Regions from separate parts of the Bacillus cereus group sp. Bce041 genome, predicted to be linked through region 4. Evidence: riboswitches for the same ligand, from Rfam matches in the RefSeq annotation. Region 4 holds a riboswitch; each other region holds the start of a gene.

Region 1 (5,553 bases), on a different contig from region 4:
TATGTTCGATAATAACAATCGTTTTATTATACTGCTCATGTATATCTTTCATAAGTTCTATCGTATGTATGGCGCTTAGTGGATCTAAGTTCGCTAATGGTTCATCGAACAATAATATATCCGCATTTGTTGTTAATAAACCAGCAAGAGAAACTGTTTGCTTTTGGCCTCCTGATAATTCATGTGGACTTTGTTTATGAAACGTATGCATCTTCACCTTTCTTAATGAGTCCGAAACAATCTTTTTCATGTTATCTTGCTTTACACATTCATTTTCTAAATAAAAAGCTACATCTTCTTCTACTGTCAGACCAATAAATTGAGCATCTTGATCTTGTAAAATTGTTCCTACCTGTTTACTTTGTTCAAAAATACTTCCTTCCCTTGGGTCTTTACCGGCAATTAAAACGTTACCTGTGCTATTCCCTTCGTAAGAAAATGGGATTAGCCCATTTATACAATGAGCTAATGTCGACTTTCCTGAACCACTTCGTCCAGCAATTAGCACTTTTTCCCCAGGGTATATATGAAAGGTAATATCACTTAAAGTAGGCTGCGCAGCATGCCCATATTGAAAGGTGAATTGTTCAAACGAAATAATTGGTTGCATGTTAACATCCCTACTTTTCAATTTTTAAATGTGTATGTTTCTTATTGGATTTCGCCAAACCAATTGTAAGTGGCAATCCAAGTACTAAGAAAACGATGACATCGGAAATTGTTGCTCCTAATACTTGTATAACAATTTTGTCAAATGGTTCTCCCATCACAATAATATCGAATGCCCCAGCAAATATAATAGCAATGACAATACCAACTAGCCCAGTAATTGCTAAATAAGAAATATCCCCCTTGTTAAACGACCCGTTTTTCACACTAAAACCAACTCTTTTTTGAATAAGCCCCATTGAAAAACCAATAATTCCTGAACTAATAACCCATCCCCACCAAATACCCCATCCAGCAATCGTATCTGTTACGGTATGACCGATAAGTCCGATTAACAGTCCTGCCACTGGACCAAATAATGCTCCAAAAACAGTTAATATAGCTAATGCTGGTTTAATAAATGTATTCGGTGCAATAGAAAATCCCCAAAGTCCTAATATCCCGTATAATGCTGCTCCAATACCGATTGCTACTACTAACTTTGTTGATAATTTATTCATGACAATTCCCCTCTCATATTAGTCAACTTTTATTACTCTATATTTAATTTAAAAATGAATTATGCATCGACACTCCCTTTCTATACAACAAAAAAATGACCTCTTACATAAGAGGTCACTTTCTTTCACTTTCAAGAATCCTCTTATCTTTCAAAAAACACATCGTGTCCTCTGCGGAATTAGCACCTTCCTATAAAATTGCATAGGGGTTGCTGAGGTTTCTTAGGGCCGTTCCCTCCACCTCTCTGGATAAGTATTAATTTGTAATTCGTATTATGGCACTAAAGAATGTAAATTTCAACACTTTTCTTACTATTTTTATTTTTTATTAAATAGCACGTTTAAATCATTGTATTCTTATCGGAATTATGAAATAATGAATTCAAAATCGTTTCGGGAGGAATGCATTATGAAAGTTATTGGTTTGATTGGAGGATTAAGTTGGGAATCTACATCATTATACTATAAACATATTAATACACTTACACTCTCTCAATACGATCAAAATGCGAAGCTAATTTTATATAGTATGGACTTTGGTGAAGTAACTACTTTATTACAAAACCATCAATATGAAGAAGTGAAAAATGAACTAGTTACAGTTGCAAAGAAAGTTGAAAAATCTGGGGCTGAATGTTTATTAATGTGTTCAAATACTGTACATCTATTTGCCGAGGAGGTAGAACAAGCAATATCTATCCCGCTTCTTCACATTGGTGATGTAAGTGCTAAAGAAATGGTAGAACAGAATATAAAACGTATCGGACTATTAGGAACAAAACAAACGATGGAGCAAGATTTCTATAAATCACGATTAGCGAAATATAACATTGAGACAATTATCCCAAATGACGAGGAAAGAACTTTTATCCACCATGTCATATTAGATGAATTAAGTAGAGGGATCATTTCAGAAACATCTAAAAAAAGGTTATTACAAATTACAAAATCATTAATTCAAAACGGTGCTGAAGGTATATTATTAGGCTGCACTGAAATACCTTTACTCATCTCCCAAAATGATCTTACTGTTCCCGTTTTTGATACTGCTTTTTTACATGCAAATACTGCTGTACAATTTGCTGGATAAGAATACACAAGCATAAAGGTGAGAACCTCTATGCTTGTATACAGTTACGACTATTTATCCCGCTATTTGCAGGCAGTAAAGCCCCACCAATTAAAGTTTTACTTTATTTAAAAGAGATTCAATAACTGCAATCGCTTCTTTTGAACCACCACATTCTAAAAAGCTATCATTAAGTTTTCTTATACCATATTTATACTTTTCATTTGAAAGTACATCTGTTACGGCCTCTTTTAAAGTGTGTACATTAACATGTTCTTTCAATAGTCTATGTGCCGCTTCAAGCTCAGTTAATCTTTGCGCTATCATTGGCTGATCTTTATCATGCGGTATTATTACAAATGGGACATTATAATGAATGGCATCGTGTACACTATTCATACCACCATGTGTAATAAAAACATCTGCTTCATTTAATATTTCTGATTGAGGTACGTATGGAGCAATTATAAAATTATCTGGTGCTTCCTTAATTTTAGAAATATCATTTCTATCACCAATTGCCATTACAACTATCCCATCAAAATCTGAAAAAGTATCAATACAAGTATTAAAGAATGGTTCGAGTCCTTCAAGCAGTGTTCCCATTGAAATATAAATAACTTTCTTTTCTTTAAGTGATTCCAGTGGAAACTTTATATTTGTTTTACGCTTTGAAATACTCGGTCCAATAAAAATGTTATTTTCCCCGAACGATTCGCTATTAGGTTGGAAATAACGACTTGTGTATACGAGACAAACATCACCCTTATTATTCATAAATTGAAGATTATTCTTTGGTTTTACTCCAAATTTATGTTCCATCTGATTTAGTAATTTTTCAGAGATTTCCTCTGGTTGAAATGGCATATCTGCATTTGGATGAAAAGGTAATGTCTTCAAAAATTCTGGCGGAATTAAAAATATAGGTGAGGACACTACACCTGGAACTTGTAAATATTCCTTTACTAACTCTCCTGCGCCAAATATATCATAAATTACGAAATCAAAATTTATACTTTCATATAATTGTTTCGTAATTTCTAATATATATAAAGAAGTTTGAACATGCACATGAAAGAAAGCATTTAACCCAGATGAGGTTTCAGCATCAATAGAAATCTCTTTTAATAGATCCGGATGAGTATGTACAGTAGCTCCTAAATCTTCAATTCTATCCTTAAAGTTTGCCGTTGTAATATAATGTACGTTATCCCCTCGTTCAGTAAAGGCTTTTACTAAATTTAATGTAGGGTTTACATGCCCCTCTGCTGGAAAATTAACTACTAAAATATTTAGCACTTATTCCTCACTCCTTACATTTCACTGTTTTAATTAAGCATACTGTTATTTGTACAAGTAATCTTCCCCTAATAGTCCTAATATGCTTGCTACATTATATTGATAAATAATTTTCAGTCATCAACATAAAAAAAGCATCTACCTATGTAGATGCCTAACCGTGATAAGGAGTGTTCTGTGAGGTTAGAACAAGCGTTTCTGCTTGTCCTATGCTATCAATATATGATTTATTTTATAAAATGTGAATCGTTAATAGAATTATTTTATCCATTTTATATGATCAAATGGATAAAATACCATTTCTACTTTACCTATTATATTTGATTCATCAATAAGTCCAAGTGTATTCCTACTATCTTTACTATGATTACGATTATCACCTAACACAAATAATTTATGCGTAGGAACTTTTATTTCTCTAAAATTTGAAAAACGATTGGATACTTGTGACATATCTAAATGTATATACGACTCATCACGCTTTTTACCGTTAATAAATACCTCATCCTCTTTTAGTTGTATGTTATCCCCCGATAATCCAATAATTCGTTTCACATAGTAAGTAGGCGCGTCTTCTTTTTTTATAATGACAACATCTCCATGATGAAAAGACGATAAACAGACGTTTACCTTATTAACAAGTATATAATCTTTTTCATTCAAAGTAGGTTGCATCGAAATTCCTTCTACCATACAAAATAAAAAGGACTTATTAATAAAAATAACCCCTATTATAATGAATATGTAGCTACATATGTTCCTCCAATATTTTAGAATAAACAGCTTCATATATACCCCATTTCTAATCTATTCCCAGATAAAAACGCCTCTAGTTTACAGGAATGCTAGAGACGTTTCGTACATTTTAATTCTCTTTAGAGGCATCTGTTTTTGGCGCTTCACCAGTTAATCTCTTATTTTTCAAATCAAAATAAGCATCTAAAACTTCTTTTCCAATATCGGAGTTAATGCCCGATTTATCATTTTCAACCCATGGTACTACAACAGAAAATGCTACTTCTGGATCATCATATGGCGCATATCCAGCCAATGTTAAGTTATAACATTCTCTACGATCACCTTTCGCATTTCGCCCAATTTCATTTTCTCCACCATATACAGTTTGTGCGGTCCCTGTTTTACCAGCTGGTTTATATGGTGCTTTTTGGAATGCTCTTACTCCCGTTCCATCTCCCTCTTGAAATACTTTTCTAAATCCTTCTTTTACTTGATTAATATATTCTTGTTTCATATCGATTCTATTTAAAACAACGGGTTCTATTGATTGTACTACTTTACCAACCTCATCTTTTTGAACGGTTTGTTCTCTAATCTCTTGAACAATTTGTGGTTTCATTCGATACCCTCCATTTGCGATAGTCGAAATATATTGTGCAAGCTGAAGTGGTGTATACGTATCATATTGTCCAATAGAATAATCTAATAAGAAACCAGGCTGATTATCTTTTCTTCCAATTTGTCCTGCGGTTTCATTTGGTAAATCAATACCAGTTTGTACGCCTAGTCCAAATTGCCTGAAATAATACCTCATTTTATCAAAATATTCTTGTTTAATATCTAGTGAACTATTTTTCACATAACCCACGCCAGCAATTTTTAATGCTATATTAAACATATAAACGTTTGAAGAAACTTGTAACGCTCTTAGATCGTCTATATCACCAAAATTTTTCCAAGACTTCTTTTCCTTAGTTCCTTTAAATTTCATAGGTGCATCATAAAAATGTGTTCCAGGAGTTATTGCATTTGTTTCAAACCCTGTTAACACTGTCGCACCTTTAACCGTTGATCCAAGCTCATATGAACTTGTCAGCGTGCCTAAAGCATAATCTTCAACTTCCATTTTCCCGTCTTTTTCTACAAGCCTTTTCCCAGCCATCGATAATACTTGGCCATTTTTCGGATTCATCATTACTACGAAAGCACGGTCTAACATTGATTCTGATCCTTTATATTGTTTTAATATTTTTTCTATGCTCTCCTCTACTTTTTTTT
Region 2 (5,553 bases), on a different contig from region 4:
ACCAAAAATTTAAAGAAAAGAAAATAGTTGTTGCAGAAAAAAAGTCCTAAAGTAAAGAAATTGTAAGAAAAGAGACCCGGATGTAAATAAAATAGGTAAATTAGCATGTTTTTGTAAAATGACATTTTTGGGTGAAAATTTCGATGCGTTTTAAAAATTGAAAGATATAGATATATTTGTAACACAATTTTATCATGATTTTCTTATTCTTTCAAATGAATATACGAAATTTTTAAAATAATATGACAAAGGAATTATAATGATATATATAGAATATAAAACAGGTTAAAAGAAAAGAAGCTGAATGTCATTCGCTTCTTTATGGTGATAATGAAATATTTGATTACGGCTGATAAATCTTAGGATGATCAAGTCATTAGTCATTTATTCTAAAATTCATCTTTTAGCAACGTTAAAAATCTGTGATTCCATATGTTCTCATAAAAATCAATTGTCTCTTTTGCGGACATAAAAGGATTATTCAACGTAGAGGTTGTTTTCTGTCCCATAAAGTTTTCGTATCCTAGTCCGTGGGCAAACTTAATCGTTGCATCCATACAGTACTCTGTTTGGGCACCACAAAATTCAATGCGATTTACAGATAATTGATCTAAAATTTCTTTTAAGTTTGTTTTATAAAATGCATTTGCATGTGTTTTTCTTACAAAAAAATCTTGTTCTTGAACATCTAGATCGGTATGAATAGCCCAAAGTTCTTTCTCGGGTACTAAATCATCATCACAATGTTGAACAAAAAGGATTGGTTTATTTAATTTTCTATATGAAGAAATTCTTTTATTTACTTTTTTTAGTAAGTTCTGTAAATCAAATAAATGCTCCTCGCTATAACATACGCCATTTTGTAAATCGATAACGATTAAAATATCTGCACAAGTATCCATTATTTTCACCCCTTTTTATTTCTTAATATATCAATTAATCCATTATTTAGAAATAGATGATATACTTTTATTTTTTATGGACTATAAGAAAAGAAGAAATTCAAATGAATATAGCTAAACCGCATAAAAAGAAGATATGAAAACCTAATCTCATATCTTCTTTTTCTCTATGCATTTACAGGCTCTTCTACATAAGAAAGGGCATTTTCAAAATCGGATATTAAATCGTTAACATTTTCAAGACCGACTGATAACCGAAGTAATGAATTAGAGATTCCTCTTTTATCACGAGCTTCTTGCGACAGTGCTGCATGTGACATTTTTGCTGGATAAGAAAGAATTGACTCTACAGCTCCTAAACTAACTGCAAAAACAGGCAATTTTACTTTTGATAAAAATTTGCGGAGTGCATCTTCTGACTGCAAAGTAAACGATAAGACCGCTCCAGCTGATGTTGCTTGAGATTGTTGAATATCAAATCCGAGATGAGTTTGTAATCCCGGATAATAGACATTTTTTACTTTAGAGTGCTCTTGTAAATAATGTGCGATTTTATTGGCATTTTTAGCTGAATGTTCGAGGCGTACATGCAATGTTTTTAGACCGCGAAGTACGAGAGAACAATCTTGAGGTCCTAAAATAGCACCGAATGCATTTTGTAAAAATCCAAGCTTTTGAGCGAGTTCTGAATCTTTTACTACTGCTAATCCGGCAGTAACATCACTATGACCAGCAATAAATTTTGTAGCACTATGAAGAACGACATCAGCTCCAAGTTCAAGTGGTTTTTGGAATAGTGGTGTCAAAAATGTATTATCAACAAAAGTAAGAGCCCCAATAGATTTTGCGAGTTTAGAAACCTCGCGAATATCTGTCACTTTTAAAAGTGGGTTAGAAGGTGTTTCTACATAAAAGAGCTTTGTATTTGGTTTAATGTTTTGTTTTATTTCTTCTAAATTGGTCATATCAATAAATGTATGTGAAACACCGTAACGGGAGAGTACCTCAGTTATCACTCGGTAAGTGCCTCCGTACACATCTTCTGAAATGAGTACGTGATCACCTTGTGAAAGAAGGAGGAATGCAGTGGAAATCGCTGCAATGCCTGATGCAAAGGCGAATCCTTTTGTTCCGCCTTCTAATAAAGCAATGATATCTTCAAGAGCTTCACGAGTTGGATTTCCTGACCTGCTATAGTCATATTTTCCGAACGTATCTACATCAAACTGGTGAAAAGTTGATGTGTTATAAATAGGAACGTTCACAGCGCCTGTTTGCGAGTCGTGTTTATATTGGTTGTGTAGTAAGAGTGTATCTATAGAATAGCTCATATTCTTACACCTTCTTTTACGAGTTTAATTGCTTGCTTTAAGTCTTGAATTAAATCGTTACTATTTTCAATGCCAACTGAGAATCGAAGAAGACGATTGCATACGCCGTTTGCTGTTCTAATTTCTTCAGGAATATCAGCATGTGTTTGCGTTGCTGGATAAGTCATTAAACTTTCTACACCACCAAGACTTTCGGCAAATGTAATTAAGGATAAAGATTGTAAGAATGGATTAATCCAAGCTTCATCTTTAAGGCGGAATGAGATCATGCCGCCTCTTCCTGGATAAAATACATCTGTCACCCCGTCTTCATCATTTAAATACGCAACAACTGCTTTCGCATTTTCTTCATGTTGCCTCATGCGAAGCGCTAACGTTTTCATACCGCGAATTAATAACCATGAGTCAAATGGGCTTAAAACTGCACCTGATGCATTATGATAATGAGCGATTTCCTCGCAAAGTTCCTTTCCTTTTGCAACGACAAGCCCGCTTAGTACATCGTTATGTCCCCCTAAATATTTCGTTGCGCTATGAAGTACAATGTCAGCACCTTCTGTTAATGGTTGCTGTATATAAGGTGTGTAGAAAGTGTTGTCTACAATAAGGAGTAGTCCGTTCCTTTTCGCTACAGTTGCGACAGCAGCAATATCAGTAACTTGCATTAATGGATTAGTTGGAGTTTCTATGAAAATAGCCTTCGTTTCAGTTGTGATAGCTTGCTCAATTTGTTTAATAGACTGTGTATTTACGTATCTACATCGAACATTCCACTTTTTTTCATGCTCAGAAAATAATCGATACGTTCCCCCGTATAAATCTTCAGATACAATAAGTTCGTCTCCAGAGCGGAATAGAGAAAGGACGAGGAGAACAGCCGCCATCCCTGAACTACAGGCATAACCTTGTTCGCCATATTCTAAGTCTGCGATCGCCTGTTCTAAAAGACCTCGAGTTGGATTGCCAGTTCGTGAATAGTCAAAGCCAGTAGATTTACCAATTCCTTCGTGACGATAAGCGGTTGAGAAATAAACTGGTGGATTAACCGTTCCGGTTGTAGTTTCACTGCGATTTCCGATTTGTGCTAGTTTTGTTTCGATTGTTGACATATGAAAATTCCTCCTTTTTAAATTGAAACATTAAGTGAATATAAAATAAAAAAAGCCTTCTAAGAAGAAGGCTTTCGGTTTGAATAGAGTCTTCTTCTCATCTGTCAAATCTTTCACAATTTGCTGGAATTAGCACCTTATTAACAAAATGTTAATGGTTGCTGAGGCGTCACAGGGCCAGTCCCTCTACCTCTCTAGATAAGAATGTTCGTATGAAATTTTTATTATGTTTTTAACTTTACAATAAAATATAACTGAATTGCAACTTTATTTTAAATAATTTTTATTTTTCCGCAAGTGTCATTGACTTTTACTTTTGTGCATGCTAAATTTATTAAAAAATTTACAAACATTGTTAAAAGGGGAACGCATTTCCTTTTAGCTACATAAATAAAATAATAAAGACAACTCTTATTGAGAGCGGTGGAGGGAAAGGCCCTGTGAAACCCGGCAACCTTCAAACGAAATGTTTGAAACGGTGCTAATACCTGCAAAACGAATGTTTTGCATAATAAGAGGAGGAACGATTATGTCCCCCTCTTCAAAGTGAAGAGGGGGTTTTTATATTGATAGAAATGAGGGAGAGTCGTGAAATTACTAGATTTATTATCAAAAGGAATTGTAATAGGTGATGGTGCGGTTGGGACGTTATTGCATTCACATGGTTTGCAAAGTAGCTTTGAAGAATTGAATGTATCTGATCCAGACTTAATTATATCGATTCATAAACAATATGTAGCTGCTGGAGCAGATGTAATTCAAACGAATACGTATGGAGCAAATGAGGCGAAATTACGTATGTATGGTTTAGAAAATCAAGTTACAGAAATTAATAGAGCGGCAGTAAAACTAGCGAAAGCATCTGTGACAGATAAAAATGCAATTTTAGGAACAATTGGTGGTATGAAACATATCGGAGCTGTTACAACGACTGATATGGAAAGAGAGTTTATGTTACTTGAACAGGCAGGGGCTTTACTAGAAGAACAGGTTGATGGATTACTATTAGAAACTTTTTACGATGAATTTGAATTACTTCATGCCGTTAAAGTATTGCGTAAGCAAACGAATATTCCAATTGTTGCGCAATTAGCGTTACATGAAGCAGGTACGACTCAAAATGGAAATGATGTCAATGAAATATTAAAGCAACTTATAGATTACGGTGCAAATGTTGTTGGATTGAATTGTCAACTAGGGCCGCTTCATATGACGGAAGCTTTCAAAATGATATCGATTCCTCAAAATGGCTATTTATCAGCATACCCAAATGCAGGCCTCCCGAATTATGTGGATGGACGTTACGTATATGAGGGAAGCCCAGCTTATTTTGAAGCGATGACACCGAGATTTATTGAGCAAGGTATTCGGTTATTGGGTGGTTGTTGTGGTACGACTCCAGAACATATTCAAAGTATGAAGCGCGCTGTTGCGAATATTACCCCTGTAATAGAAAAAGACACGATTCAAAGGCCGAAAGTCGTTCATACGCATGAGAAACGTTCGAAGGCTCACGTCACTCTAGCAGAGAAAGCGAAAAAACAAACGACAGTTGTAGTGGAATTAGATCCACCGAAAACGTTAGATACACAGCGTTTTTTTGAAGGAGCAAGAGCGTTAAAAAGAGCGGGAGCAGATGCTATTACTCTAGCAGATAATTCATTAGCATCGCCTCGTGTTTCTAATATGGCGATGGGTGCGTTATTAACGAAGCATGATATCCCAGTATTGACGCATTTAACGTGTAGAGATCATAACGTCATTGGACTACAATCTCATTTGTTAGGTTTATCGGCGTTAGGGATGGAAGAAGTGTTAGCTTTAACTGGTGATCCAGCGCGCGTTGGTGATTTTCCCGGTGCCACTTCTGTATATGATTTATCCTCTATTGAGCTTATTAAAATGATTAAAGAAATGAACGATGGACGTTCAATTTTAGGGAAATCAATTGGACCGGCGACAAGGTTTTCTGTAGGCGGCGCATTTAATCCTCACGTGAGGCACTTAAAAGCAGCGGTTAAGCGAATGGAACGAAAAATAGATGCTGGAGCGGAGTATTTTTTAACTCAGCCAATTTACGATATCAAGTTAATTGAAGAAGTGTATGAAGCGACAAAGCATTTGGAACAACCTATTTTTATTGGAATTATGCCGTTAGTAAGTAAGCGGAATGCAGATTTTCTTCATTTTGAGGTGCCGGGTATTACTCTT
Region 3 (5,553 bases), on a different contig from region 4:
CTTTCAAAAGAGGTGGAAAGTATGAAATTATTTCAACCTTCTGAGATAGTAACATCATTGCCAACACAATTTTTCGCTTCACTTGTTGCAAAAGTTAACAAAGTCGTTGCAGCTGGTCACGATGTTATTAATCTAGGTCAAGGTAATCCAGATCAACCAACACCGCAGCATATCGTAAAAGCTTTACAAGATGCTGCCGAAAAGACCATTCATCATAAATATCCGCCATTTCGCGGACATGAAAGCTTAAAGGAAGCCGTGGCTACATTCTATAAACGTGAATATGGCGTCGAATTAAACCCAAAAACTGAAGTTGCTATTTTATTTGGTGGGAAGGCTGGACTAGTAGAATTACCGATTTGTTTTACAAATCCTGGTGATACGATTCTCGTTCCGGATCCAGGTTATCCAGATTATTTATCCGGGGTTGCTTTAGCAAAAGCACACTTTGAAAGAATGCCACTTATTGCAGAAAATAACTTTTTACCAGATTATACGAACATTGATGACTCTATTGCAGAGCGTGCAAAATTAATGTTTTTAAACTATCCAAATAATCCTACCGGTGCTACTGCATCAAAAGATTTTTTTGATGAAACCATTCACTTTGCTAATAAACATAATATATTAGTTGTTCACGATTTTGCTTATGGCGCTATCGGATTTGATGGTCAAAAACCTGTTAGTTTCTTGCAAGCAGATGGTGCGAAAGATATAGGAATTGAAATTTACACATTATCAAAAACTTTCAATATGGCTGGCTGGCGCATCGCTTTTGCTGTAGGGAATGAAAGTGTGATTGAAACAATTAACCTATTACAAGATCATATGTATGTTAGTATATTCGGTGCAGTTCAAGATGCTGCTCGAGAAGCGCTATTAAGTTCACAGTCTTGTGTAATAGACCTTGTAAATAGTTACGAATCTCGAAGAAACGCTCTTATTTCAGCCTGTCACTCAATTGGTTGGAATGTAGACATTCCAACAGGATCATTCTTTGCATGGCTTCCCGTTCCAAAAGGATATACCTCTGAGCAATTTTCTAATATTTTACTAGAAAAAGCACATGTCGCAGTTGCTCCTGGTGTTGGATTTGGTGAGCATGGCGAAGGGTATGTCCGTGTTGGTCTCTTACATACAGAAGATAGATTACGAGAAGCCATTAATCGAATTGATAAATTAAATTTTTTCAAAAAGTAATTGACAACACGAAAAATATCTGACAAAATTCAGTTATCTTAAAAATTTAAACATTTCTAAATACTTCTTATCAAGAGCAGGTGGAGGGACGAGCCCGACGAAACCCGGCAACCGATCTACAATTGTAGACACGGTGCTAATTCTCGCAGCATTATGCTGACAGATAAGGAGCTGGTTGTAAAAAAACCTCTCCTTAGCTGAGAGGTTTTTTTATTTAACTAGGAGGTTATAACAATGAGCGGAATAATAGCGACGTATTTGATCCATGACGGTTCACATAACTTAGAAAAAAAAGCTGAGCAAATTGCACTTGGTTTAACAATTGGCTCTTGGACTCATTTGCCACACTTATTACAAGAACAATTAAAACAGCATAAAGGCAATGTCATTCATGTTGAGGAATTAGCTGAACATGAACATACCAATTCGTATTTACGTAAAAAAGTAAAACGCGGAATTATTAAAATCGAATATCCGTTATTAAACTTCAGTCCAGATTTACCAGCAATTTTAACGACTACATTTGGAAAACTATCCCTTGATGGCGAAGTAAAATTAATTGACTTAACTTTTTCAGACGAGTTAAAAAAACATTTTCCTGGTCCAAAATTCGGGATAGATGGTATTCGAAACCTTTTACAAGTGCATGATCGTCCCCTTTTAATGAGTATTTTTAAAGGAATGATTGGACGAAATATTGGGTATTTAAAAACGCAATTACGCGATCAAGCAATTGGTGGTGTAGATATAGTAAAAGATGATGAAATATTATTTGAAAATGCATTAACACCACTTACGAAACGCATTGTATCTGGAAAAGAAGTTTTACAATCCGTATATGAAACATACGGACATAAAACGTTATATGCCGTAAATTTAACAGGACGAACTTTTGATTTAAAAGAAAATGCTAAACGTGCAGTGCAAGCTGGAGCTGATATTCTATTATTTAACGTATTTGCTTACGGACTAGATGTACTACAATCACTTGCAGAAGATGATGAAATCCCAGTTCCTATTATGGCACATCCTGCTGTAAGTGGTGCTTATTCAGCATCCAAGTTATATGGAGTTTCATCTCCATTATTACTTGGAAAGCTACTACGTTATGCTGGGGCTGACTTTTCATTATTCCCATCTCCATACGGAAGTGTTGCGCTAGAAAAAGAGGAGGCTCTTGCTATCTCAAAATATTTAACTGAAGACGATGCATCTTTCAAGAAGAGCTTTTCTGTTCCGTCTGCTGGTATTCATCCTGGTTTCGTTCCCTTTATTGTACGAGATTTCGGTAAAGATGTTGTTATTAATGCTGGCGGCGGGATACACGGACATCCAAATGGAGCGCAAGGCGGCGGTAAAGCTTTCCGTACTGCAATTGATGCTACTTTGCAAAATAAACCACTCCATGAAGTAGACGACATAAATTTGCATAGTGCACTACAAATATGGGGAAATCCCTCTTATGAGGTGAAATTATGAGTATTCAAGTATTTTGTGATTTCGATGGCACGATTACAAATAATGATAACATTATGTCCATTATGGAAAAATTCGCACCACCAGAAGCCGAAGAAGTAAAGAATAAAATTTTATCACAAGAACTATCCATTCAAGAAGGTGTTTCTCAATTATTTCAATTAATACCTACTAATCTGCACGATGATATTATTCAATTTTTAATAGAAACTGCTGAAATCCGTAGTGGTTTTCATGAGTTTATACAATTCGTAAAGGAAAATAACATTTCTTTTTACGTGATATCAGGTGGAATGGATTTCTTCGTCTATCCACTCTTACAAGGAATCATTCCAAAAGAGCAAATTTATTGTAATGAAACAGACTTTTCAGCAGAGTTTATTACAGTTAAATGGCCTCATTCTTGTGATGATCATTGTCAAAATCATTGCGGATTATGTAAATCATCATTAATCCGTAAATTAAGTGATACAGATGACTTTCATATTGTAATTGGAGATTCTATTACTGATTTACAAGCCGCGAAACAAGCTGATAAAGTATTCGCTCGCGATTTTCTTATTACAAAGTGTGAAGAAAATCATATTGCTTATACACCGTTTGAAACATTTCAAGATGTGCAAGCTGAATTAAAACTTTTGTTGGAGGTGAAGGCATGAAACAACTTTTTCGTCAATGGTATGACTTAAGCGAGATAAAACAAGAGTTAACAACACGAAATTGGTTCCCAGCAACAAGTGGTAATATTTCTATAAAGGTTAGTCATGAACCACTTACTTTTCTTATTACGGCAAGCGGTAAAGATAAAACAAAAACCACTCCAGATGATTTTCTATTAGTAGATCATGTAGGAGTTCCCGTTTTAGAGACTGAATTACGCCCTTCAGCAGAAACAATATTGCATACACACATTTATAACAATACGAATGCCGGTTGCGTACTTCATGTTCATACAACCGATAATAATGTCATCACAAATTTATATAGTGATGCAGTCACCCTTCAAAATCAAGAAATTATTAAAGCTCTCGATATTTGGGAAGAAGGTGCAACCATTCACATTCCTATTATCGAAAACCATGCCCATATCCCAACACTTGGAGAAAACTTCCGAAAGCATATACAAGGAGATTCGGGTGCAGTATTAATCCGTAACCACGGTATTACCGTATGGGGCCGAGATAGCTTTGATGCAAAGAAGAGATTAGAAGCTTATGAGTTTTTATTCCAATTTCATATAAAACTATTATCAATTCAAGGAGGCGTTTCTAATGGCGCAAATTCGTATTCATGAAGTAAATACTCGTATTGAAAATGAAGTGGAAGTATCTAAATTTCTACAAGAGGAAGGCGTTTTATATGAGAAATGGAATATTTCTAAACTTCCTACTCATTTAAATGAAAATTATTCGTTAACGGATGAAAACAAAGCTGAAATATTAGCTATTTTTTCAAAAGAAATCGCTGATGTTTCAGCACGTCGAGGTTATAAAGCACATGATGTAATCTCACTTTCAAGTAGCACACCTAACCTTGACGAATTATTAATTAATTTCCAAAAGGAACACCATCATACAGATGACGAAGTTCGCTTTATCGTCAGTGGTCACGGCATTTTCGCTATTGAAGGTAAAGATGGGAAATTCTTTGATGTTGAACTTGAGCCAGGCGATTTAATATCTGTTCCTGAAAATGCAAGACATTATTTTACCTTGCAAGATGATCGCCAAGTTGTAGCTATTCGTATTTTTGTGACAACTGAAGGCTGGGTTCCAATCTATTAAGGTAGTTAGTTGAATAAAAGGACTTGGACCCCCTTTTCCAAACTTTTATTCACTCTACATATATACATCCTCCTATGGAACAGGCTTATTTCATTTTGAAATAAGTCTGATTTTTTATTTACTTGAAAGTACCATTTCATCACAAATTTACACCTTAATTTTTCAAGTGCATTTTTCGAACATTTTTTGAACATTTATTGAATTTTTTCTGAAAATTCTGTTTTATATGTGATATACTACAATTAACTTAGAAGGAAAATAATATCGCAAACAGAGGGGGATAATCATGAGCTTACTTATCGCACTTATACTTGGAGTTACATGTGGAGCATTTCCTGTTATTTTAGGAGCTATTATGGAAGAGTTAGAAATTGGTGTTTTAGGATTTGTCGCATCTTGTGTAAGCGCTTTATTATTTGGTTTATTCGGCGCTATTCCTGTTTCAATTCTGTGTGCTTTTTATATAATACGCCATGCTCGTACAAAACAATTTGGTCCTAATCACATCGCACAAATTATCCCGTTCCCGGTTGAACGATGCCGACGCGCTTCTAACTTATAATTATAAAAATTAAAGATGACTAAATAAATAAAAGTCCTCAAATGAGGACTTTTATTTATTTTCTTCTAGAAATTGAAACAATTCTTGTAGATGTAGGGCATCTTCACCATAGCTAACAGATACATGAAATATACCATCAATCTCAGCTTGCATATAAAGATCCACTCCATCACGATCATATTTCAATGCCAAATAAAACTCCATTTCTTCTAACATCTTTTTTGAGGTTCGAATTACATAATGTCCCTTCTCATCTCTTCCATATTCAAATTCTGGTTCAAAATCATATTTTTGTTTAAAAGCTTCTTTTTGTTTTTCATTAATTTGCATACAAGTAGCTCGCTGTACAGTATCAATCATCTCATCAAACTTTTGAAGGTCCACCTCGTTTACCCCCTTATATATTTTTTATATAGTACTTGTGTTCCACTATTTTCTTCGCCATCCTTAATTAACTCTTCATACAATTCTTTCGCCAAACTTAAGCCTGGGACTGGTAATTGTAATTTTTCTGCTTCCTCTAAAGCAATT
Region 4 (5,553 bases):
ATGCCTTTTTCCTTCGTTTTCATTTTCACCCCTTGTAACCCAATGTCAGCAATTTGACGTTGACCACATGAATTCGGGCAGCCTACCATATGAATTCGAACTGGAACATCGAGTGCAATTTGTGTATCTAAGTATTCTGCAATTTTTCGTAATCTTTCTTTCGTTTCTACTAGTGCAAGATTACAATATTCAATACCGGTACATGAAACCGCATGACCAATAAATGATTTCGGGCTAGCAGATATCGCTTCAAACAGCGGTTCACTAAGTAATCCTTTTACATTTTCCGGAGGAACGTTCGGAATAATGAAGTTTTGCGAGTTACATGTACGAATTTGTCCATTTCCATATTGCTTTGCGATTCTTGCAATCTCAAACATTTCTTCTGCATGTAAACGACCTACCGGTACATTAAAACCTACATATTTTAATCCCTTTTGTTTTTGGTCTTGAACACCATAAAAATAGCCTGCATTCCATCCTTTGAGTGCACTTTCCCCTTTACTTTGTAAAGGCCCTGTATACTCTATTAGTTTCTCTTTAAATTTCTCTGCTCCCCAGTCCGCAACAAGAAATTTCAACCGAGCTAAATGACGTTTTTCACGATATCCAAAATCACGGAATATAGTAGCAATCGCAATCGCCACCGCCTTCACTTCTTCTGGTAAAACGAATACATCTAATTCATCAGCTAAATACGGTCGAGCTGATAATCCTCCACCTACTTTTATATGAAAACCAACTTTTTTCTCACCATCTATTTCTTTCGTTGCAGGCGTAAATGCAACACAGTTAATTTCTGCGTTGGCTGAATTATAAATATTAGAACTAATAGACATTTTAAATTTACGTGGCAAGTTAGAAAACTCTTCATTATGTTGGAAGTAATCATATACTTCTTTCACAATATGCGTTGTATCGAATAGTTCATTTGCATCAATGCCAGCAAGCGGATTACCTGTAATATTCCGCGTTATATCACCACAAGCCCCCGCTGAAGATAACCCAACTCTTGCTAATCTTTTAAAAATATCTGGAATTTGCTGAATTTCTAACCAGTGAAACTGAATCGCCTGTCTCGTCGTAATATCTATTACATCACGTCCATAATCTTCAGCGATAGAAGCAAGTACTTCTGCCTGTGCATTTGTAATAATCCCTGACGGAATATTTACCCGCATCATAAAATAACCAGCTTCTTTCGGTCTTTGTAAATACAAGCCTGCCCATTTAAAGGCATCCCACTCTTCTTTCGGAATAGATTCGAAACCATTTTCCGCATAGTAAGGAATATCATTAAAAATTTCTAAGCCATCTTTTTCTAATTTATTTTTCTCGGTCTGATTTAATTTTTCATTGTTAGCCCATACTTTTTCATAACTCATTGTTTATCCCCCTATATAAAACTACGCTCTTGTAAGTACTTCACGATTTGTTCTGCACATTCTTCAATAGAATATTTGTGCGTTTCTACAATTAATTCCGCTTGCTCTGGCTCTTCATAAGGCGAATCAATACCTGTGAAATCCTTAATATCACCTTTTCTTGCCTTTTTATAAAGTCCCTTCGGATCACGTTTCTCACACTCTTCAATCGGACACTTCACAAAAATTTCAATAAATTCATCTGCCGCTAATAAATCTCTTACTTGTTTGCGGTCTACTCGAAATGGTGAAATAAATGCTGTAAGGACAACTGCTCCTTGGTCTACAAATAACTTTGCCACTTCGCCAATACGTCTTATATTTTCCATGCGATCACTTTCAGAAAATCCTAAGTCTTTATTTAAACCGTGGCGAATGTTATCCCCATCCAGCACATAATTTCCAATATTCTTTTCAAACAGTTTACGAGCGACCGCATTCGCTACTGTAGATTTACCCGAAGCTGATAAACCAGTAAACCAAATTACAAAACTATGATGTCCATTCTTCACTCTTCTCTCATCTTTTGAAACCGAAGCTGTATGCCAAGTAATATTCGTATCCATCTCGTTCTCTCCCTATTCTGTTACTACTTCTTTTTTCAAGCCTTTAATTAGCACTTCCACTACTTCTTTACGACTAAATGTACTTGGTGGAATCTCACCGTTTCTTAATAATTCTCTTACTTTCGTACCCGATAAAATAACATGATCTTCTTTTCCGTGCGGACATGTTTTCGTTGAAGCCATCGCTTCACATTTCGTGCAGTAAAAACTATGTTCAAAGAATAGTGGTGTAATTCCTAACTCTTCTATCGTAAAATTTGTGAAGATTTCTTGCGCTTCATACGTTCCGTAATAATCTCCTACTCCAGCATGATCACGCCCTACTATAAAGTGGGTACATCCAAAATTCTTTCTTACTAACGCATGAAATATCGCTTCCCTTGGTCCTGCGTAACGCATGGCAGCAGGAAATACACTTAAAAAGACACGATTTTTCGGATAATAGTTTTGAAGAAGTACTTCATAGCTTTCCATTCTTACATCAGCAGGAATATCATCCGATTTCGTTTCTCCGACGAGCGGATTTAAAAAGAGACCATCTACAATTTCAAGAGCAGATTTTTGAATATACTCATGGGCACGATGTACCGGGTTTCTCGTTTGAAATCCGACCACTGTTTTCCACCCACGTTTTTTAAATGCTTCCCTCGTTTCAATTGGGTCTAAATGATAAGAAGGAAATTGATTATTTTCAAAGCGTTTTGTTAGAATAATAGTTCCTCCAACGTAAACGTTTGGTCGTTCATATAATTTTTTCACTCCTGGATGAGCCTCATCCGTTGTTTTATATACAAGTAACGCTTCTTTTTCTTTATCTGGTACAAAAATATCTTCTATTTGAATGACACCGTATATATTTCCATTGCTGACAAGCTTTACTTCCTCTCCAGCCTTCAGGCTTTCTGCGACTTTTTCTGTTACCGGTAATGTAATCGGTATACTCCACACACTACCATTTGCTAAACGAAGCGTTTCTACAACAGAATCATAATCTTCCTTCCCTAAAAAACCAGTAAGGGGGCTATATCCACCTGTCGCCAATAGTTCTAAATCACTTAACGCAATATTGTCTAATTTAATTTCTTTTTCAATTTGTGATACGTCATATGTCTCATCTATACGGTTTACTAATTCGTTTACTATGCTCATTTTTCTATATCCTCTCTTAGCTTTATTTCAAGATTCATCTTATTGGTAATGAAGACCACATTCAGTTTTCACTTTTCCAGCCCATCTACCATCTCTTGAATCGCCACCATCCCCTACAGGTAACGTACATTTCTCACACCCAATACTTGGATAGCCAACATCATGCAACGGGTTATACGGCAAGCTATGTTTGTATACATATCGCCAAACTTCTTTCCACGTCCAATGAATGAGTGGACAAACTTTAATAGATTGAAAACGATGATCTTGATTTATAAACTTTGTATGCTTACGTGTTTCTGATTGTTCCCTTCTTAAGCCCGATATCCATGCTTTTTCCACGACTAATGATTTTTCTAAAGGTAAAATTTTTCTAATCTTACAACAAAGATTCGGATTGCTCTCCCACAGTTTTTCACCATGCAACTTCGCCTGTTCATCAAGTGTAAGTTCTGGCTGTTTTTCTATAATATTCAATGAAGGAAATCGTTCCCGCACTTTTTGAATTAATTCATACGTTTCTTGAAAATGAACATTTGTATCCAAAAATACAACTTTAGCAGATGGATTTACTTGGTTTATAATGTGCAGCAATACCATACCTTCCACCCCAAAGCTACATGCGTAGACAACCTCATCTTTATATTCTTTATAAGCCCAATTTAATACTGATAACGCACCTTTTGTTTCATCTTCTTCCGAAAACGAAACAACATTTTCTTCCCACGTTTCATACGTCAACATGTTTTTTCCCCCTGTAAAAGCAAAAAGACGGTTTTAACCTAATGAAAATAGGTTAAAACCGCCTCTAGTTTTTCTAGTCAGCGCTTTTCACTTTAAACGTACTTTTTCACTTTTCTCTAACTGAATTACTTTTCCATCTTGCACAACAATTGTAATTGAACCATATTTCATATCAGCAAGCATCGCTTCAATCTTCTCGGATACTTCATCAAAATGTTCCCGTACACTCACGCGAACAGCCCCCCTTTTTATTCATAAAAAAAATCTTTCCCATTTCGAAAAGACTGTTCGGTAATATATTTTACCTTATCTTTCAAAATGGATCCCATTTTGCTGGATTTAGCACCTTGCTTTCTATAAGCAGGTTGCCGAGCTTCTTCGGGCCAGTTCCCTCCGCTTCTCTTGATAAGCTTTGTATTTGTATTTTATCACAATTCTGATTTTTTTCAATCCTAGTTTTCCGATATATTTTAATTATTTTATTTTATAAAAAAGGAATTGTCCATTCGAACAACTCCTTTTCCTATTTAGACAAGCTCTTTAATACGTATGCGATCGTTCCCAATAATATTTTCATATGTTTCGCGTTCCACAACTACTTGCGATGTTCCGCCTTTTGCAAAGACAACGGCTGGTCTTCGAATCCGATTGTAATTATTCGCCATCGAGTACCCGTATGCTCCTGTACAGGAAACTGCTAGTAAATCAGAAGCAGCGACTTTCGGTAAATGAATATCCCAAATCAACATGTCTCCACTCTCACAGCATTTCCCAGCAATCGAAACGAGTTCCTCATTCTCATCATTCCCTCGATTCGCTAACATCGCTTCATAACGCGCACTATATAAAGCAGGTCTTAAATTATCTGTCATTCCACCATCGACTGATACATATTTCCGAATACCAGGAATATCTTTCACAGATCCAACTGTATAAATTGTTGTCCCAGCATCACCTACAATGCTACGGCCTGGCTCAATCCATATTTCTGGCAATGGATATTCACATACAGTAAATTGTTCTCTCACTGCACTTGTTACAGCTCGCACATATGTCTCAAGAGTTAATGGTGTATCTGACTCTGTGTAACGTATTCCAAATCCCCCGCCTACATTTAACACTTTTACTACATAGTTTGTTTGCTCTCTCACTTCTTCTAAAAATTGGCGAAGAACTTCAATTGCTCGAACAAAACCAGCTGTTTCAAATATTTGCGACCCAATATGTGAATGGATCCCTAGCACATTATAATTTGATTTTTGTAAAGCAAATCCAATTGCCTGCATCGCTTGACCGTTTGAAACACCAAATCCAAATTTCGAATCATCTTGACCTGTTGTAATATATTCATGTGTGTGCGCCTCTACTCCAGGCGTTACACGAATTAATATGTTCACAAATTTCCCATGTTGCATCGCTAAATCGTGTAAAACTTCTAATTCAAAGAAATTATCTACGACAAAACAACCGATATTCGCCTGAAGAGCCATCACTATTTCTTCTTCTGTTTTATTATTTCCATGAAAATGAATACGTGATGCCGGAAATCCTGCTTGGAGCGCAGTATATAATTCTCCCCCAGAAACAACGTCTAATGACATACTCTCTTCACGAGCTACTCGGCACATCTCCATGCACAAGAACGCCTTGCTTGCATATGCTACTTGATA

What was found. A riboswitch is a leader RNA that binds a small molecule or an ion and turns the genes downstream of it on or off. The one in region 4 is predicted to bind S-adenosylmethionine.
Positions count from the first base shown of each region.
Region 1: linked by a shared signal. The riboswitch ahead of ACUN13_RS14865 (ECF-type riboflavin transporter substrate-binding protein) and the one ahead of ACUN13_RS08350 (YezD family protein) in region 4 are both predicted to bind S-adenosylmethionine.
Region 2: linked by a shared signal. The riboswitch ahead of metI (cystathionine gamma-synthase/O-acetylhomoserine thiolyase) and the one ahead of ACUN13_RS08350 (YezD family protein) in region 4 are both predicted to bind S-adenosylmethionine.
Region 3: linked by a shared signal. The riboswitch ahead of mtnW (2,3-diketo-5-methylthiopentyl-1-phosphate enolase) and the one ahead of ACUN13_RS08350 (YezD family protein) in region 4 are both predicted to bind S-adenosylmethionine.

Region 1 is NZ_JBQXON010000004.1:129,088-134,640, reverse strand. It holds gene ACUN13_RS14870 (ABC transporter ATP-binding protein) at 1-610, opposite strand, end outside; gene ACUN13_RS14865 (ECF-type riboflavin transporter substrate-binding protein) at 621-1,169, opposite strand; SAM riboswitch class I at 1,310-1,425, opposite strand; gene ACUN13_RS14860 (aspartate/glutamate racemase family protein) at 1,579-2,259, shown strand; gene ACUN13_RS14855 (macrolide family glycosyltransferase) at 2,350-3,537, opposite strand; gene lepB (signal peptidase I) at 3,796-4,326, opposite strand; gene ACUN13_RS14845 (peptidoglycan D,D-transpeptidase FtsI family protein) at 4,403-5,553, opposite strand, start outside.
Region 2 is NZ_JBQXON010000001.1:512,812-518,364, reverse strand. It holds gene ACUN13_RS02715 (cysteine hydrolase family protein) at 390-902, opposite strand; gene metC (cystathionine beta-lyase) at 1,070-2,233, opposite strand; gene metI (cystathionine gamma-synthase/O-acetylhomoserine thiolyase) at 2,230-3,342, opposite strand; SAM riboswitch class I at 3,437-3,547, opposite strand; SAM riboswitch class I at 3,751-3,860, shown strand; gene ACUN13_RS02700 (bifunctional homocysteine S-methyltransferase/methylenetetrahydrofolate reductase) at 3,931-5,553, shown strand, end outside.
Region 3 is NZ_JBQXON010000001.1:328,402-333,954, forward strand. It holds gene ACUN13_RS01610 (carbon-nitrogen family hydrolase) at 1-7, opposite strand, end outside; gene ACUN13_RS01615 (pyridoxal phosphate-dependent aminotransferase) at 22-1,200, shown strand; SAM riboswitch class I at 1,265-1,370, shown strand; gene mtnW (2,3-diketo-5-methylthiopentyl-1-phosphate enolase) at 1,435-2,679, shown strand; gene ACUN13_RS01625 (2-hydroxy-3-keto-5-methylthiopentenyl-1-phosphate phosphatase) at 2,676-3,335, shown strand; gene ACUN13_RS01630 (methylthioribulose 1-phosphate dehydratase) at 3,332-3,970, shown strand; gene ACUN13_RS01635 (1,2-dihydroxy-3-keto-5-methylthiopentene dioxygenase) at 3,948-4,460, shown strand; gene ACUN13_RS01640 (hypothetical protein) at 4,747-5,022, shown strand; gene ACUN13_RS01645 (DUF3909 family protein) at 5,074-5,406, opposite strand; gene ACUN13_RS01650 (NAD(P)-dependent oxidoreductase) at 5,412-5,553, opposite strand, start outside.
Region 4 is NZ_JBQXON010000002.1:462,221-467,773, forward strand. It holds gene ACUN13_RS08330 (ferredoxin--nitrite reductase) at 1-1,385, opposite strand, end outside; gene cysC (adenylyl-sulfate kinase) at 1,397-1,990, opposite strand; gene sat (sulfate adenylyltransferase) at 2,003-3,139, opposite strand; gene ACUN13_RS08345 (phosphoadenylyl-sulfate reductase) at 3,179-3,883, opposite strand; gene ACUN13_RS08350 (YezD family protein) at 3,971-4,114, opposite strand; SAM riboswitch class I at 4,187-4,295, opposite strand; gene lysA (diaminopimelate decarboxylase) at 4,411-5,553, opposite strand, start outside.